One region of the Microbacterium sp. BE35 genome, then DNA from elsewhere that is predicted to be linked to it. Evidence: predicted binding sites of a transcription regulator. Region 1 holds the regulator's gene; each other region holds the start of a gene.

Evidence for each region. Region 1 encodes LexA, which represses DNA repair genes until DNA is damaged. Its sites were predicted from a motif close to TCGAACANNTGTTCGA; they were not measured.
Region 2: the regulator LexA is predicted to act here: its motif matches at 4,333-4,348, upstream of J2Y46_RS04245 (DUF222 domain-containing protein).
Region 3: the regulator LexA is predicted to act here: its motif matches at 1,859-1,874, upstream of J2Y46_RS19785 (Rv2578c family radical SAM protein).

The regions. Positions count from the first base shown of each region.
Region 1 is NZ_JAVDXD010000002.1:1,111,051-1,116,844, forward strand. It holds gene metE (5-methyltetrahydropteroyltriglutamate--homocysteine S-methyltransferase) at 1-157, shown strand, start outside; gene J2Y46_RS11105 (hypothetical protein) at 154-1,662, opposite strand; gene lexA (transcriptional repressor LexA) at 1,777-2,457, opposite strand; gene J2Y46_RS11115 (LysM peptidoglycan-binding domain-containing protein) at 2,719-3,129, shown strand; gene J2Y46_RS11120 (histidinol-phosphate transaminase) at 3,197-4,282, shown strand; gene hisB (imidazoleglycerol-phosphate dehydratase HisB) at 4,279-4,887, shown strand; gene hisH (imidazole glycerol phosphate synthase subunit HisH) at 4,884-5,555, shown strand; gene priA (bifunctional 1-(5-phosphoribosyl)-5-((5-phosphoribosylamino)methylideneamino)imidazole-4-carboxamide isomerase/phosphoribosylanthranilate isomerase PriA) at 5,628-5,794, shown strand, end outside.
Region 2 is NZ_JAVDXD010000001.1:964,298-970,091, forward strand. It holds gene J2Y46_RS04230 (DUF1254 domain-containing protein) at 1-1,245, shown strand, start outside; gene J2Y46_RS04235 (alpha/beta fold hydrolase) at 1,312-2,562, opposite strand; gene J2Y46_RS04240 (MATE family efflux transporter) at 2,641-4,158, opposite strand; gene J2Y46_RS04245 (DUF222 domain-containing protein) at 4,523-5,794, shown strand, end outside.
Region 3 is NZ_JAVDXD010000007.1:54,797-60,590, reverse strand. It holds gene J2Y46_RS19795 (acyl-CoA dehydrogenase family protein) at 1-269, opposite strand, end outside; gene J2Y46_RS19790 (M15 family metallopeptidase) at 416-1,762, opposite strand; gene J2Y46_RS19785 (Rv2578c family radical SAM protein) at 1,883-3,010, shown strand; gene J2Y46_RS19780 (alpha/beta hydrolase) at 3,173-4,099, opposite strand; gene J2Y46_RS19775 (TetR/AcrR family transcriptional regulator) at 4,170-4,832, shown strand; gene J2Y46_RS19770 (DEAD/DEAH box helicase) at 5,032-5,794, opposite strand, start outside.

The DNA of each region.
Region 1 (5,794 bases):
CGATCTCCTCGGCCGTGCGGTCGCCGAACTCCCGCTGCGCCGCGTCTGGGTCAACCCCGACTGCGGGCTGAAGACGCGCGGGTACGACGAGACGGTCGCATCGCTGAAGAACCTCGTCGAGGCGACCGAGGCGGTGCGGGCGAGCGTGCCGGCCTAGGAGCCCTTCTTCTTCGACCCGGATGCCGCGGCCACGTCGGTCGCGGCATCCGTCGCGTCCGGGATGACCTCGGTGTCGTTCAGCGGCTCCAGGACGGCGGTCTCCGCATCGCCCGCCTCTTCGTCGACGACATCGGCTTCGGCGACATCGATCTCGAGGTCCGCGGCGGCGGCCAGAGCCTCGTCGGGGCGACGCTGCAGCAGCTCGAAGACCCACCAGACGATGAGCCACACGATCAGCACGAGGAACACCTCGCTCACGCTGAGCGGCCGAAGAAGCATGAGCCAGAGGATCGCCAGGCCTCCCAGCACGATGCGCACGAGGATCCGCTGCGCGTAGAGCCACGTCCCGAAGCGGCCGGTGTCGATGCCGCGCTTCAACGCGGCCCCCCGCAGCCCCGCATTCACCGAGGCGACACCGCTGCGTGCCGCCGTGGCACCACGCCAGCGACCGGACATCCACGCGATCACGGCGATCACGACGCCCAGCAGCGTGAGCACGATCGCCGTATCGCGCATCGCGGCGGTGATCTGCTCGTACATCGACGCGAGGGCACCTGCGGGTACGCCGAGGTTCGGCGCGCTGAGCGCAAGCACCGAACCCCCGATGCCCAGCGCGATCGCAAGGATCCCCGCACCGACGGCGATCCCGACCCCGCTGCCGAGGACGGCGGTGGAGCGCCGCCGCGCGATCAGGATGCCCGCCAGGAAGAGCACGAGCGCGATGATCGGGGTCCACCAGCCGGCGGCGACGGCGAGGTTGTAGACGGTGCCGACCACCGTGAGGGCGTCGCTCTGCGCGACGACGATGGTCTTGTCGATGACCGGGATGGACTCGGCGAAGGTGATGCCGCGATCTACGAGGCGCTTCTTGACCTCCTCGATGATCGGGCCGAGCTGGATGCCCACCTCGCCGGTGTCGCTGATCACCACGGCGCCGCCGGAGGTGCCCCCGGCGGCGACGGCCGCCAGCGACTTGTGACTGGCTCGCAGCGCCGTCTCCCACACATCGGCGAACGCGTCGGACTGCACCAGACGCGTCACCGTGGTGTCGACGAGGTTCTGCAGACCTTGGGCGGCGGGTGCCCGCAGCAGATCGAGAGCGGCGAGAGCCCGCGGCGGCAGATCGAGCTGCTGGATGCCGTCGAACAGGTCGTTCGTCAGGCCCTCGAGGTCGAGCGAGTCCTCGATCGCCGTGGTGACCTGGTCGGCCACGAGTGCCTGCACCTGCGGATCTTCGGCGAGCGGGGCGAAGGTCTCCACGAACCGGGTCTCGTCGACCAGTTCGACCCGCGCCCATGCCGCGACGATCGAGACCGGCACCAGGATCGTCGCGATGACGATGCACAGCGCCGACAGGAAGGCCCGCCAGCGGTTGCCGTGCGCCCTCTCGGAAGGAGCTGGCGGCGGCGGCGATCCGGCGCGCAGTCGGGCGTTCTCGGCCTCGAGGGCGTCGAGGCGGGCGCGGAGCGCGGCGGACTCGTCCGCGGCGGTGACGTCGGTCATTCCCCCCTTATAGCGCTTGGCCGTGATCCACCGCCACCCGCCTCACGAGTTGGTGTCGAACTGTGCCTGAACGAAGGTCGACGAGATCGGCACGGCTGCGCTCGATCAACGGATTCAGACCGCGCGCAGCACCGCGACGACCTTGCCGAGCACGGTGGCGTCGTCGCCCAGGATCGGCTCGAACGCGGAGTTGCGGGGGAGGAGCCAGGTGTGGCCGTCGCGCTGGCGGAACGTCTTCACGGTCGCCTCGCCGTCGAGCATCGCCGCGACGATGTCGCCGTTGTCGGCGGTGGCCTGCGATCGCACCACGACCCAGTCGCCGTCGCAGATCGCGGCGTCGATCATCGACTCGCCGGAGACCTTGAGCATGAAGAGGTCGCCCTTGCCGACGAGCTGGCGCGGGAGCGGGAAGATCTCCTCCACCTGCTGTTCGGCCGTGATGGGAACGCCCGCGGCGATGCGTCCGACCAACGGAACGAGCGCGGCGTCGCCGACCGACGGCGCCGCGTCGGCGGGGCTCTCGGTGGCGGTGCCGGGCAGGTCGATGAGGACCTCCATGGCGCGGGTCTTCCCGGCATCGCGCCGCAGGTAGCCGCTCAGCTCGAGCTGGTTGAGCTGGTGCGTGACGCTCGACAGCGACTTGAGGCCGACGGCATCGCCGATCTCGCGCATGCTGGGCGGGTAGCCGTGACGGGCGATCGAGCGCTGGATCACTTCGAGGATCGCGAGCTGCTTGTCGCTCAGGCTCTTGCGCCGGCGGGTCTGGGGCTTCTCTCGCCCGGCCGCGTCGCTCATCTTCCGGCTCCGTCCTGCGCTCGGCCCGAGCGCTGTTTCTTCGAATGTCGGAGGCCCGTGGTGGGGTTCTCGTATCGAAACCGTATCCGGATCGCACGCGATGAGGTGGCAACCTCCCCGCGTGTCGCGTTCGAGAGATCGACGTCGGAATCCGGTATTGACATCGTACAGACTCGAAGATAGCTTCGGAAGAGAGGTTCGCATTCCCCACTCCCGGCCGAGTGGAGAATGCGAATCTCTCCCCATCAGGAGGAGACGAGCATGACCGCGATCGACTTCACGACGACCGTCCCGTCGCCGGCCCGGGCAGCCGGCGCCGCAGCCCAGCGCGCCACGCGCGCCGTCGCCGGGCGATCCACGCGTCTGCGGTTGACGGTGCGCGGTCGTCGCGTGCTCGCCGTGCTGGCCGCCCTTCCGGCGGTGATCGCCCTGAGCGTGGCGGTGCTCGGCGGCGGCGTGGCGCTTGCGTCGCGCGACGCGGGTGCCCCCGCGGGATCGTTCACCACGGTCACGGTCGCGCCCGGCGAATCGCTGTGGACGATCGCCGAAGAGGTCGCCCCCGACCGCGACCCGCGCGACGTCGTCGACGAGCTCGTGCGGCTGAACGCGCTCGACACCGTCCTCGTCCAGGCAGGCCAGCGTCTCGCGATCCCGGCGGCGTACGGCCGCTGATCCAGCGGTGCGTCGCGCGGCGTCACGCGGCGACGACGTGCCGACGGGCGGGCCTACCATGGGATGGGTGAGTGCACGTCTCGAAGACCTCCCCATACGCGCCGATCTCCGCGGGCAGAAGCCCTACGGCGCCCCGCAGGCGCCGCTTCCGGTCGCCCTGAACGTCAACGAGAACACGCACCCGGTTCCCGCCGAGGTCGCGGACGACATCCTCGACTCGATCGCACTCGCACTGCGCGACGTCAACCGCTACCCCGACCGCGAGTTCACCGCCCTGCGCGAGGGCTTCGCCGGCTATCTGGGTCACGGTCTCACCCGCGACCAGATCTGGGCTGCGAACGGCTCGAACGAGGTACTGCAGCACATCCTGCAGGCGTTCGCAGGCCCGGGGCGCACCGCCTTCGGGTTCACGCCCACGTACTCGATGTACCCGCTGCTCACGCGCGGCACCGGCGCGGAATGGATCTCGGGCACCCGCTCGGCCGACTACACGATCGACGCCGAAGACGCGGCGTCCCAGATCGCGGACGCCTCGCCCGACGTGATCTTCCTGTGCTCGCCGAACAACCCGACGGGCACACCTCTTGGCCTGGACGTCGTCGAAGCCGTGTACGAGGCGAGCGACGGAATCGTCATCGTCGACGAGGCGTACTTCGAATTCGCCCCGCACGACGAGCGCTCGGCGCTGACGCTGCTGTCGGGGCGCGAGCGCCTCGTCGTGTCGCGCACCATGAGCAAGGCATTCGCGTTCGCCGGGGCGCGCGTGGGCTACCTGGCCGCGGATCCCGCCCTCATCGACGCGCTGCGCCTCGTGCGCCTGCCCTATCACCTCAGTGCGCTGACCCAGGCGGCGGCGTCGGCCGCGCTGCGCCACGCCCCCGTCATGCTGGGCATGGTCGACGAGATCGTCGCTCAGCGCGACCGCATCTCGGCCACGGTCGAGGCGCTCGGCTACACGCCCCACGAGTCGTGGACGAACTTCGTGCTGTTCGGGGGCGTCGCCGATCCGGCGGCCACCTGGCAGGCCCTGTACGACGAGGGCGTGCTCATCCGCGACGTCGGCATCCCGTCTCACCTGCGGGTCACCGCGGGCACCGCGGATGAGACCACCGCATTCCTCGACGCCCTCGCCTCGGTAGGATCGGCGACATGAGCGCCGCACCACGTACCGCCTCGCTGCGCCGGGCGACGAGCGAGTCGACGGTCGAGCTCGAGCTCGATCTCGACGGCACCGGCCGCAGCCGCATCGACACCACGGTGCCGTTCTTCGACCACCTCCTGACGGCGTTCGCGAAGCACTCGCTCACCGACCTCACGGTCCGGGCGTCGGGCGACACCGACATCGACGCCCATCACACCGTGGAGGACATCTCGATCGTGCTCGGCCAGGCCATCCGCGAGGCGCTCGGCGACAAGTCGGGCATCTCGCGCTACGGCGACGCGCTCGTGCCGCTCGACGAGGCGCTCGCGCAGGCGGTGGTCGACATCAGCGGCCGCCCCTACCTGGTGCACACCGGCGAGCCCGCAGGCTTCGAGCACCACCTCATCGGCGGCCACTTCACCGGATCGCTCGTGCGGCACACCTTCGAGGCCATCGCTTTCAACGCGGCGCTGACCGTGCACGTGCGCGTGCTGTCGGGGCGCGATCCGCACCACATCGCCGAGGCGGAGTACAAGGCGTTCGCGCGGGCGTTCCGTCAGGCGAAGGCGCTCGACCCGCTCGTCGATGGCGTCCCGAGCACGAAGGGCGCCCTGTGACCGCAAGCACTCCCGCCGAGCGGGAGAAGCCGCTCGTCGCCGTCCTCGACTACGGTTCGGGCAACGTGCACTCCGCGGTCAAGGCCCTGGTCGCGGCCGGCGCCGACGCGCGTCTGACCTCCGATCGCGGCTTCATCATGGACGCGGACGGACTCTTCGTTCCCGGTGTCGGCGCATTTCGCGCGGTGGCCGAGGCGCTCCGCGCCAGCCGCGGCGACGAGCTCATCGAGCGCCGCCTCGCCGGGGGCCGTCCGGTGCTCGGCGTGTGCGTCGGCATGCAGATCTTCTTCGAGCGCGGAGTGGAGCGCGGCGTCGACACCGAGGGCATGGGGGAGTGGCCGGGCGTCGTGACCGAGCTCGACGCCCCCGTACTGCCCCACATGGGCTGGAACACCGTCGAGCCCGGTGAAGGCTCGCGCCTCTTCCGCGGCATCGAGCAGGAGCGGTTCTATTTCGTCCACTCGTTCGGCGCGCAGAAGTGGCTGCTCGACGTCCAGCCGCCGTTCCCCGAGCCCGTCCTGACGTGGTGCGAGTACGGCACGCCGTTCCTCGCCGCGGTCGAGAACGGGCCGCTGTCGGCCACGCAGTTCCACCCGGAGAAGTCCGGGGATGCCGGCATCCGTCTCCTCACGAATTGGATCGACGGCCTCGGCGGGGCTACCCTCTGAGACCGTGCCGTCTGCGGGAGCGCGTGCTTCCGCGATCCGCCCCACAGCTTCCCCACGTCTGAGTCAGGATCCATGAACGATTTCGCGTCCACACCCAAGCTCGTCCTCCTGCCCGCTGTCGATGTCGCCGACGGCAAGGCCGTCCGCCTGACGCAGGGCGAGGCCGGCACCGAGACCAGCTACGGCGACCCCGTCGACGCAGCCCTCGACTTCGCGCGGCAGGGTGCGGAGTGGATCCA
Region 2 (5,794 bases), on a different contig from region 1:
GCGGTGCCGGGAGCCTCACTCGTCGCGATGCGGACCGGCCTGCGGACGGCGGGCGTCGACTCTCCCGACAAGATCGGCTACACCGACCCGCGGGCGAACTCCGGCAGCATCTTCCTCACCCCGAACACCGAGACGACCTACGGCACGACCTTCCTCGACCTGAAGGCCTGGGGGCCGACGGTCATCGAGGCGCCGCCGCAGTCGCTGTGCGTCGTCGACGACTTCTGGTTCCGGTACGTCGCCGACATGGGCATCGCCGGGCCCGACAAGGGCGCCGGCGGCAAGTACCTCTTCCTGCCGCCCGGCTACGACGGCGAACGCCCGGAGGGGTACTACACGTACGATTCGCCGACGTACGCGAACTGGGTCGTGCTGCGCACCCTGGGCGGTGTTCCCGCGATGAAGGAGACGCGGATCTACCCGCTGAGCGAAGCCGGCTCGCCCCGCGAGAACACCTTCCTGAACATCGCTCCCGTGCTGCAGAACACCGTGCACGCGAACGACTTCACGTTCTTCGAGGAGATCGCGCAGCTCGTTTCGGAGGAGCCGCCGACGGCGCTCGACCCCGAAAGAGCCGGCACCCTGGCCTCGATCGGACTCGCGCACGGCACGCCGTTCCATCCCGACGCCCACCGGCGCGCCATCCTCGACGACGCCGCCCGCATCGGCGCGGCGATCTCGCGCGCGCTCGTCTACAAGCCGCGCGACCCCGACGCCTTCTTCTGGGAGGGCTCGTCGTGGAAGAACGCGTTCGTCGGCGGCAGCTACGAGTTCCTGCGCGGCGGCGCACTCAATCTCGACGCCCGCACGCAGTTCCACTACTTCGCGACGGTGATCACGCCGGCGATGGCGCATGCGCAGGTGGGCTCCGGCTCGGCGTACGCGTACACCGCGGAGGATGCCGACGGCCACGCGCTCGACGGCTCAGCGACATACTCGCTGCGGATCCCGGCGGACCCGCCGGCGAAGAACTTCTGGGCGATCGACCTCTACGACACGCAGACCCGCTCGCTCCTGCAGTCCACCCCGTACCCCGCGCTCGCCAGCCTCTCGGGCACCGTGCAGGCCGAGGACGACGGCTCGTACGTGCTGTGGTTCTCGCCGACCGCGCCCGAGGGCAAGGAGGCGAACTGGATCCCCACGATCCCCGGCAAATCCTGGTTCCCCATACTGCGGCTCTACGGCCCGCTGGAGCCCTGGTTCGACAAGACGTGGCAGCTGCCCGAGCTCGTGAAGGGGGCCTGACCGCACGGATGCCGCGGCACGGGCTCGTGCCGCGGCATCCGTGGGTCCTCGTGGTCAGCGTCGCGGTCAGCGCACGCGGCGGCCGTGCGCCAGGTCGATGAGGCGCGACAGCACGTCGCCGCCGCCGCGCAGGCCGTTGTGCTCGTGCTCGCTCGTGATCCACGGGGTCACGCCGGGGAGGAGCCGCGCCGTCTCCATCGAGAACTCGACCGGCACGTAGACGTCGTTGACGTAGACCGCGGCCGCGCCGCGGGCATCGGATGCCGCGATCGCGTCGGCGTCGTAGAGCGACGGCCACTCGAACTCGGCGAGCGCGAGGGTCACGTCCCGCCACGGCTGGAATCCGGGCACGGTGTCGAGCCACTCCCGGCGCACGTGCTCGCCGGTGAAGAGCGTCGGGTCCTCGCGGAAGTCGGCCGGCTCGGTGCGCTCGGCCGACCACCGCGTGGCGTGGCCGTCGGCGTAGCTGGACTCGTGGAAGACGTAATACAGCGGGTTGCGGGCACTGAAGGGCATCGCCGCGGCGAGGTCGTGGCGGAAGGCGTTCGATCGCGGGTCGCGTTCGAGCAGACCCCACAGCGTCTGCCAGCCGTCGTTGGTGCCGAGCGCCGAGCCCACCGATCGCACGCGCGAGACCGAGGCGACCTCGCCGCCGGGCAGCACGAGCTCGCCGTCGACCGCGAGGTCGATCACGCGCCGCATCGCGTCGCGGTGAGCGGGGAAGCGGCGGTAGTACTTCTCCGACTCGTCGCGCATCTTGTCGTACGTCACGGCGTAGACGTCGTCGGGGTGGCGGCCCACGGCGCTCAGACCGCCGGTGATGTAGACGTGCTCGAGGGACGCGGCATCCGTCGAGAGATACGCCAGGGTGGTGAACCCGCCGAAGGACTGACCCAGCACGCTCCACCGCTCGGCTCCCAGGTGCTGGCGCACCGCCTCGCAGTCGCGCACGATCGCGTCGGCGCGCAGATGCGTGATGTACTCGGCGAGCTCGGCTGCGTCGCGCTCGAGGTCGTCGTCGCCGACGGGCGTCGAAAGCCCCGTGCCGCGCTGGTCGAGCAGCACCACGCGGTAGTGCTCGAGCGCCGCGTCGAGCCAGGACGGCCCCGACGGCGAGTGGAACGCGCGCGGCGCCTCGTGACCCGGCCCGCCCTGCAGGAACACCAGATACGGCAGGCCCTCGCCACCCTCTCGCGTGACGACCGCCGCGTGGATGTCGATCGTGCGGGCGTCCGCCGGATCTCCCCACACGAGGGGAACCGTGAGGAAGTGGTCGTCGATGGTCAGATCCTGCATGCGGCGCGTCGTCACGGACATGTCAACGAGCCTATGGTGCGCCGCCGACGTCGCGGCGAGGACGGCCCCCCGCGGCGTGACGATGCCCCTCCCGCCGGCTCAGCCGTGCGTGCGCCGCTTGTCGCGTGACCGCACGAACCGGAACCGCCGCGACCGCCGGGTCGCACCCTGGGCGACGGTCGGCAGCGCGATGGGCTGCGTGACGATCGCATCGACGACCATCGAGCCGTCGGTCGGACCGATGACCGCGATGGGGGTGGTGGGGGTCGCGACCATGGGGACGACCGGCTGCGTGGCGAGCTGGCGGTGAGCGTGGATGTACGCGGGCACGAGCACGACCACGGCGCCGAGCCACGCGAGCGGGTTGCTCGCCGCGACGCCGATGAAGCCGAAGATGCTGCCCAGCACGACGGCCGCGCCGACGCGCATGGCGAGCTCGATCACACCGGTCACGGTGGGGATGAGGGTGTGGCCGAGCCCCTGCAGAGCACCGCGCAGGACGAAGAGGATGCCGAGGATCCAGTAGGTCGCGCCGTTGATGGCGAGCATCTGCGCGGCGAAGTCCACGACCTCGGCCGAGCCTTCGTCGATGAACAGGCGCACCGTCATCGCCCCGAAGGCGATGAGCAGGGCCCCGAGCACGATGGCCGCACCCACCGACATCCATGTCGCCTGGATCACGCCGCGGCGGATGCGGTCGGGCCGGCCACCGCCGTGGTTCTGCGCGACGAACATCGACACGGCGAGGCCGAGCGACTGCAGGAGGGCGACGGCGAGGCCGTCGACGCGGGATGCGGCGGTGTACGCAGCGACGGCGTCCGCGCCGAGCTCGTTCAGCGCGACCTGCACAGAGAGGGTTCCGATCGCGATGATCGACGCCTGGAAGCCCATCGGCAGACCGAGTCGGAGGTGCTCCGCGAGCGCGGCCCTGCTGACACGCCAGTCGCCGCGGCGGACGTGGAGCACCGGCATCCGTCGCCGTACGAACTCGAGGCACAGCAGCACCGAGATCGCCTGTGACACCACCGTCGCGAGCGCCGCGCCGCCCACGCCCCAGCCGAGCGGGCCGACCATGAGGATGACCAGCGCGACGTTGAGCACGCAGGCGAGCGTGAGGAAGACGAGCGGTGTGCGCGAGTCGCCGATGGCGCGGATGATCGCCGACAGGTAGTTGAAGAACATCATCGCGCCGGCGCCGAGGAAGCTGATCTGTGCGAACACGATGGCGTCGGCCATGAGCTCGGCGGGCGTCTGCAGCAGCTCGAGCAGGGGCGCCGTCAGAAGCGGTGCGCCGACGGTGAGCAGGAGGGTGCAGATGCCCGTGAGAATCGTGCCCGCCGCGACGGAGCGCCGCACCGCCGCGTAATCGCGCGCGCCGAACGCCTGCGCCGTCGGGATCGCGAAGCCCGACGTGAGACCCCACGCGAACCCGAGCAGCAGGAACAGCATGCTGCCGGTCGCGCCCACCGCGGCCAGCGCGTCGACGCCGAGCCGGCGCCCGACGACGACGGCGTCGACGAAGTGGTACAGCTGCTGCACCACGTTGCCGATCAGCAGCGGGACGGAGAACAGGAGGATGACGCGCCACGGGCGGCCCGTCGTCAGGGCGGTGGTCATGAGGGCGGCTCTCGAACGAGAAGGCGAGCAAGAGGACGGATGCCGCGCCCGCAGGCGACGGAGAGGTGCCGAGTGGCAGGAGCCAGTGTATCGAATCGATTCGGAAGCGCCATCCTCAGCTCAGGCTCTTGCGCAAAACCTCGCGCGCCCACCCGGGCAGCCCGCCTGAGTGAATCGTATGTTTGTTCTTATTTACGATTCCATCTCGTGGTGGGATTGGCTAGAATATAGATCAGAGATTCGAAGATCGGGTGGGGCCCGTTCAGGGCGTTGAGTGGAGCGGTTTCAGCCGCGGGCAGGTGTTGAGGCATATCGCGCGTGACGCGCGGGAATCTCGGTCCACTCCTTCCTGACTGCGAGCCTCATGTCTGCGAATTCCGACCCCGGTGCTGACGGCGTCGCGCCTGAGTTCTTCCGGGTCGTGCGGCTGGTCGATGCGTTCGAGGCGGGGCGGAAGCGTCGATCGATCGACGATGCGGCGGAGATCCGGGTGCTGGCGGATGCTGCAGCCGCGGTCGCCAGGCCGGCCGATGCTACCCCGGATCGCGCTCGGCGAGCGGAGCTGGACCGGCGCGCGCTGGTCGCCGACCTGGCGACGTCGGCCCGGGTGTCGGAGTGGACCGTGACCCGACTGCTGTCGGAGGCCGCCGATCTGTGTGAGCGTTTCGCCGGGGGCGTGGAGGCCCTCGAGCGGGGAGAGATCTCCAGGCCGCACCTCTCGGTGATCCACGACGCCGGCGCCTCGATCGTCGACGACACCGCGCGAGCCGAATTCGTCGGCCTGGCGCTCGAGCGCGCCGCGAACCTGACACCGGGACGCCTGGCCGCGGTGCTGCGGGTGATCGCCGAACGCTTCCTGGAGCGAACCCTCGAGGAGCGCCACAAAGAAGCAGCCGCCGGGCGTCGCATCGAAGTGGTCGATCTGCCCGACGACATGGCCGCGCTGACGGCGATCATGCCGGCGACGCTGGCGCACGGCATCGAGGACCGCCTCACGCAGCAGGCCCGCTCGGTCATCACCGCACGGGGTGATGCCGACGGCGACGGCGAGGGTGACGGCGACGGCGACGGCGACGGCGATGACGTCGAGATCGACGAGCGCACGATGGACCAGCTCCGCGTCGACATCTTCACGGACACGCTGCTCACCGCCGGGCCTGACGACTGCGTCGCCGGCACCGGCCTCCGCGCGATCCGCGCCACCGTCCAGGTCACCATCCCGGTGCTCACCATGACCGGGGCGTCCACCGAGCCGGCCCTGCTCGCCGGGTACGGCCCGATCGACCCCGGCGCCGCCCGGATCCTCGCCGCCGGCGCCGTCGGCTGGGAACGCGTGATGACCTCCCCGGTCACGGGCAGCGTCCTCGCCGTCGACCGCTACCGCCCCGGGCCTGCGCTGAACCGGTTCCTCGCCGCCCGGGACGAGCACTGCCGATTCCCCGGCTGCCGCCGCCCGGTATGGCGGTGCGACGTCGACCACACAATTCCCGCCGCCGACGGCGGACCCACGCACCACGCGAACCTCGCGCACCTGTGCCGACGCCATCACACCCTGAAGGGCGTCACGGCTTGGTCGGTCGAGCAGGTCTCGCCCGGCGTTCTGGTCTGGACCAGCCCGACCGGGCGAAGGCACACC
Region 3 (5,794 bases), on a different contig from region 1:
CCGGCGAGCGAGCCGAGGCCGGCGCCGATGGTCTCTTCGAGCACGATCGAGCGGAAGCGATAGTCCTGCAGCATGCCGGCGCCGCCGAACTCCTCGGGCACCGACAGGCCGATGATGCCGGCCTCGCCCGCGGCGAGCATGGTCGCCCGGTCGATCTCGCCGGCGGCGTCCCACTGCTTGCGCTTCTCGTCCGACGCGTAGCGCTTGACGAACTCCTTGACGACATCGCGGAACGCCTCGTGGTCCTCGTCGTAGATCTCGCGCTCCATGATGCGCCTTCCTCTCATCCTCGAGTCTGTGTGGAGACGCACCCCCGGTGGAATTGCATCTCACGGCATATGGTACTCAGTTTCACCGTGATGGATGCTGTGAGCCGCGGCATCCGTGATCCGCAGCGTAGCGCCGACGCCCGACGTCAGCCGAGGTAGTCGGGTGCCGGGTCGAGCGCGAAGAACTCCTCGAGCGAGGTCCAGCCGCCTTCGTGATAGGCCTTCGCGAGCTCGTGGCCGACGTAGCGGAGGTGCCACGGCTCGGGCAGGTACCCGGTCACGGGGGTGGCTCCCTCGGTGTAGCGGACGATCCACCCGTGCTCCCACGAGTGCTCGGCGACGAACTGGCCCTGCGGCGTCGCGGCGAGCTGGTCGAGCGTGCCGCACGAGCCGGCGCACGCGACGACGTCGGCGCTGAGTCCCAGCTGGTGCTCGCTGTAACCGGGCCGCGCGCTCACCTGGTCGGCGCGTTCGCCCTTCTCGGCGAAGTGGCGCCCGTACGTCTGCTGCTGGGTCTCGTACGAGCGGAACCCGCTCTCGAGCGCGATCTCGCCGACGCCCGCGTTGCGGGCGGCAGTGGCGAGGGAGGCGAGAGCGGATGCCGCGTCCGAACGCAGCGCGCCGCCCTCGATGTTGCGCACCCCGTCGGGGAGCACGAGCGCGCCGGGGCGATAGTCGATCGGGCTGGCCGGGCGGATCTTGTCCATGACGGTCCAGACGCGGGCGGAGTCGCCGAGGTCGACGCACAGAGCCCGCCCTTCGACGACCGCGGCGCGGAACGCCTCGCCGCCGCCGGCCGCGACGATCGCGGCCTCGTCGTCGCCCCGCTGGAGAGAGGCGGCCACGTCGGGAAGCGCGCAGATGTCGGCCGCCGGCGGGGATTCCTCGACCTGGGGAACCGGAAGCTGCTGGATCTCGGGCAGCTCCATCGTCATCGTCGGCGCCGCGTCGGCACCGGCGGCTTGCGACTCGGACGGGAGCATCATCGCGGTCATCGCCGCAGACCCGAGCAGCAGCGCCGCACCGGTCGCGAGCCCGGCGACCAGCATCAGCCGCTTGGTCAGTCGACGCGGCCGCGCATGCCGGACGGGCTGCGCGCTCTCGTCGACCTCGAGCAGCTCGGCCGCGCGCGCCGCGCGACGTTCGCTGACGACGGGGCGGGGTGAGCGCACCGCCCGGCGGCGTCCGCGCACGCGCGCCTCGGGAATGCGGTGGGGCGTCGAGTCGGTGCGGTGCGCCGGGGCGCCCGTCGGGCGGAGATCCAGCGGCAGCGTGGACGGCGCGCCGGACGGGATCGAACCCGGCGCGAACTCGTCGCTCGGCAGCTCGGACGCCCGGACGTCGTCGGCGGGATCGGCGACGGGAGCGGCCGCATCGGCGGGGGCGGATTCCGCTTCGCGGGCACGCCTCGCCGCCTCCTCGCGCATCGCTCGGGCGGCACGACGAGTCTCGGGGGCGGCTCGGGGGGTAGCGAGCCCGCCAGGCTCCGTCACGTCAGCCATTCTCACCCGCGACGGCCGGTTTGGCCAGGCAAGCGGCGTCCGTCTCGTCGATGTTCTAGACACGACGACATCCGTCTTGACTTAAGTTCGAAGCTTTGTTCTCATGGATGCATGCGGTGGCAAGGTCAGGAACTGGGCGTGGCGGATGCCGCGGCCCTGCCCGGCCTCGAACAGCTGAACGGTCTGGTGCGCTCGGTGACGACCCCCGAGTTCGCGGGCGTGACGTTCCACGAGGTGCTCTGCAAGTCGGCCCTCAACCACGTGCCGAGCGCCTCCGCGATGCCCTTCGACTGGACAGTGAACCCCTATCGGGGCTGCAGTCATGCATGCGTCTACTGCTTCGCGCGGGGCACGCACGAGTACCTCGAGCTCGATGCCGGCCGGGACTTCGATACGCAGGTCGTGGTGAAGGTGAACGTCGCCGAGGTGCTCGGAAAGGAACTGCGCCGGGGCAGCTGGCAGCACGATCCGGTCATGCTCGGCACGAACACCGATCCGTACCAGCGCGCGGAGGGGCGTTACAAGCTGATGCCCGGGATCGTGTCGGCCCTGACCGAGTCGGGCACGCCGTTCTCGATCCTCACGAAGGGCACGCTGCTGCGGCGGGATCTGCCCCTGCTGCAGGATGCCGCGAGCCAGGTGCACGTGACGCTCGCGATGTCGATCGCGGTGTTCGACGATGAGCTGCAGCATCTCATCGAACCCGGCACGCCCAATGCGACCGCGCGCCTCGAGACGGTGCGCGCGGCGACCGAGGCGGGATTCCGCGTCACGGTGTTCCTGATGCCGATCATCCCGCACCTCACCGACTCGATCGCGACGATCGACCACGCACTCGCCCGCATCAAGGCGGCGGGAGCGGTGCGGGTCGTCTATGGCGCACTGCACCTGCGGCCCGGCGCGAAGCAGTGGTTCCTCGAGTGGCTTGCCGAGCGGCACCCCGAGCTCGTGTCGTCATATCGAGGGCTTTACCCCGGCGCGACGGCATACGCGCCGAAGGCATACCGCTCGTGGCTCGCCAAGCGGGTGCGCCCGTTGCTGCGCGTGCACGGCCTCGACGGGCAGTCCGAGGAAGAGAATCCACGCGGCGCGCCCGTGGCGGGTCTCGCCGATCGAGCCGACGCGCGCAGCGCGCCGCCGATCATCACGACCTCGCGCGGGCGTGCCGCCGCGACGTCGTTGCGGGCGGCGTCCTCCCGGTCGCTGCCTGGGGCCGAGGCATCCGCTCGGCTCTTCTGAGCCCCGCCCGGCGAGTACTCGCCGCTGCGCGCTGCGTCGCAGATGTGCCGAACGGCCGAGATCTGTGCGCACAGAATCGGAGGTCTCGCGCGACGCGCCGAGCGGCAGCATCCGTGTCCCGGCGCGTCGCACAGAACCTCCGATTCTGCGCACGCGGTGCTGCTACGCCGCGACCGCGCCCAACTCCGCGACCTCGACACGTTCGGCCTCGACCCGCTCGACGTCGACGAGCGGAGTGCGGACGTGGTCCAGCACGGCATCGAGCACCGCGTCCTCGGTGAGGATGCGGTTGTGCCCGAGGCCCTTCGTCGCGAGCAACTGCGCCCCCGGGTTGGCGGCGACGACCCGCCCCGCCTCGGCGAACGGCACGACGCGATCGCCGTGGTCGTGGACGACGAGGAGCGGCACCCCGCCTGGCAGCGGGCGCCGCACACCCGACAGCCACGCGAGCGGGTCCGGCTCGCCCGGGAAGTACCGGGTCGCGAAGCGCTCGCGCATGCTCGCCGCGACCGCGTCGGAGTAGCCGAGCATGCCCTGGAACTGGCTCAGCAGCAGGTCGGCGTCGGCGGGCGCGGCGATGGTCACGACGCGCGCCGCATCGATACCGCCCGCGACACCCACGAGCGTCGCGAGACCGCCGAACGAGTGGCCCACCATCGCGTCGAACCCGCCGTGGCGCTCCTGGAGCGCGGCGAACACGTCGAGCCAGTCGACGAGATAGGTGCGACGACCTCGCGATCCCCCGTGGGCGGGCGCATCGAATGAGACGACGCGATACCCCTCGGCGACGAGATCGCGCACGAGCACAGAGAACTGGCTGGCCCGGCCGTTCCAGCCGTGCGACAGCACGACCGTGCGCGGGCCGTCGCCCCACGCGAACGTGTCGACGTCGACACCGCGGCGGTCGATGCCGGCGATGCGCACCGCACTCGGGCGCGCGCGCAGCAGCGTGGCCTCGTCGTCGGCGTGCACGGGTCGCGGCTTCGCGACATGACCGAAGAGGGGCATGGCGACGGCGGCTCCCCACCGGGGCGAGAAGGCGGCCGCAGCGCGAACGGACGTGCCTGCGGCGGCGAGTGCGAGATTCATGATGCTCCGATCAGAAGAATACGAACGATCGTACTTATGAATACGAACGATCGTACGGTAATCTCGATATGTGACACAAGCCCCCATCGACCGACGCCGCCTCCGAGGCGACGAGTCGCGGCGCGCCGTGCTGTCGCACGCTGTCGACACCGCGACGGTCGACGGCCTCGACGGCCTCACGATCGGGCGGCTGGCGGATGCCTCGGGCCACAGCAAGAGCGGCATCGCGACGCTGTTCGGCTCGAAGGAGCAGTTGCAGCTCGCCGTCGTGGCCGCCGCCCGCGAGGTCTTCATCGACCGCGTCGTCGCGCCGGCCCGCGCTCGCACCCCCCGCGGCCTCGTCCGCGTGTGCACGCTGCTGGGCGATTGGCTGGCCTACTCCCGCGATCGCGTGTTCCGCGGCGGATGCTTCTTCGCCGCGACCTCCGTGGAGTTCGATGCGAAGCCGGGCGTGGTCCGCGACGCGATCGTCGCGGCGTCGAGCGAGTGGGAGGACTACCTCACGGTGAGCATCGAGCACGCGATGGCCGCCGGCGAGCTGCCCCTCCTCGACGACGCGCGCCAGCTCACGTTCGAGATGGTGTCGTTCCTCGAGGCGGCGAACACCCGCTCACTGCTCCACACGAGCGAGGAGCCCTACCGCCGCGCCGAGGTCGCACTCCGCGCGCGCCTCACGTCCCTCGGCGGCGACCCAGAGCTCATCGCCTCGATCGGCGCGGCGCCCATCGCCTGATCCCCCGCCCGACGCGGCCGCGGATGCTGCGCCCTCGGTTCGACCCGCGCCCGCCCCGGGTGAAGCGGCAGCGGGCGCCCCGGCGGGACGGATGCCGCCGCCCGCGTCGCCGCAGAGCTCAGGTCTCTCGGCGGGGCGCCGCCCGCGGCCGAGCTGCTCGAAGGGTTCGCGGCCCGGTCCGGGCGGTGAGCGCGTGACGTCAGCGTCCGGCGAGTTCCTCCAGCAGGTCGTCGCCGGGGCGCACCTCGTCGAACGGCGCCTCGATGTCGGCGCGCTCGAGCAGGTCGGCGAGGCGCTCGCGGCGCGCGCGGGTCACCAGCGTCACGACCGTGCCCGAGCGTCCCGCACGCCCGGTGCGGCCGGAGCGGTGCAGGTACGTCTTGTACTCGTCGGGCGCATCGGCCTGGACCACCAGATCGATGTCGTCGACGTGGATGCCGCGGGCCGCGACATCCGTCGCCACCAGCACGTCGATGCGGCCCGACGTGAGCTTCTCGAGGTTGCGCGTGCGGCGGGCCTGGTCGAGGTCGCCGTGGAGCGCGAGAGCGCGGATGCCCACGTCGTCCAGCTGGTCGGCGAGCATCTCGGCGAACGCGCGCGTGCGCGTGAAGACGAGCGTCTTGCCGCTGCGATCGACCAGCGTGCGCAGGATGTCGCGCTTGTCGCGATGGTCGACCACGAGCACACGATGATCGATGGTGCCGGTGCGCTGGGTCTCGCCGGCGACCTCGTACACCGCCGGCTCGCTGAGGAACTCCTTCACCAGCGACGACACCTCGCCGTCCAGCGTCGCCGAGAACAGCAGGCGCTGCGCGTCACGGGATGTGCGACGCATGATGCGCTGCACCGGCTCGAGGAAGCCCAGGTCGCACATGTGGTCGGCCTCGTCGAGCACCGCGATGCGCACCTGCGAGAGGTCGAGAGCGCGCGACTCCACGAGGTCTTCGATGCGCCCCGGCGTG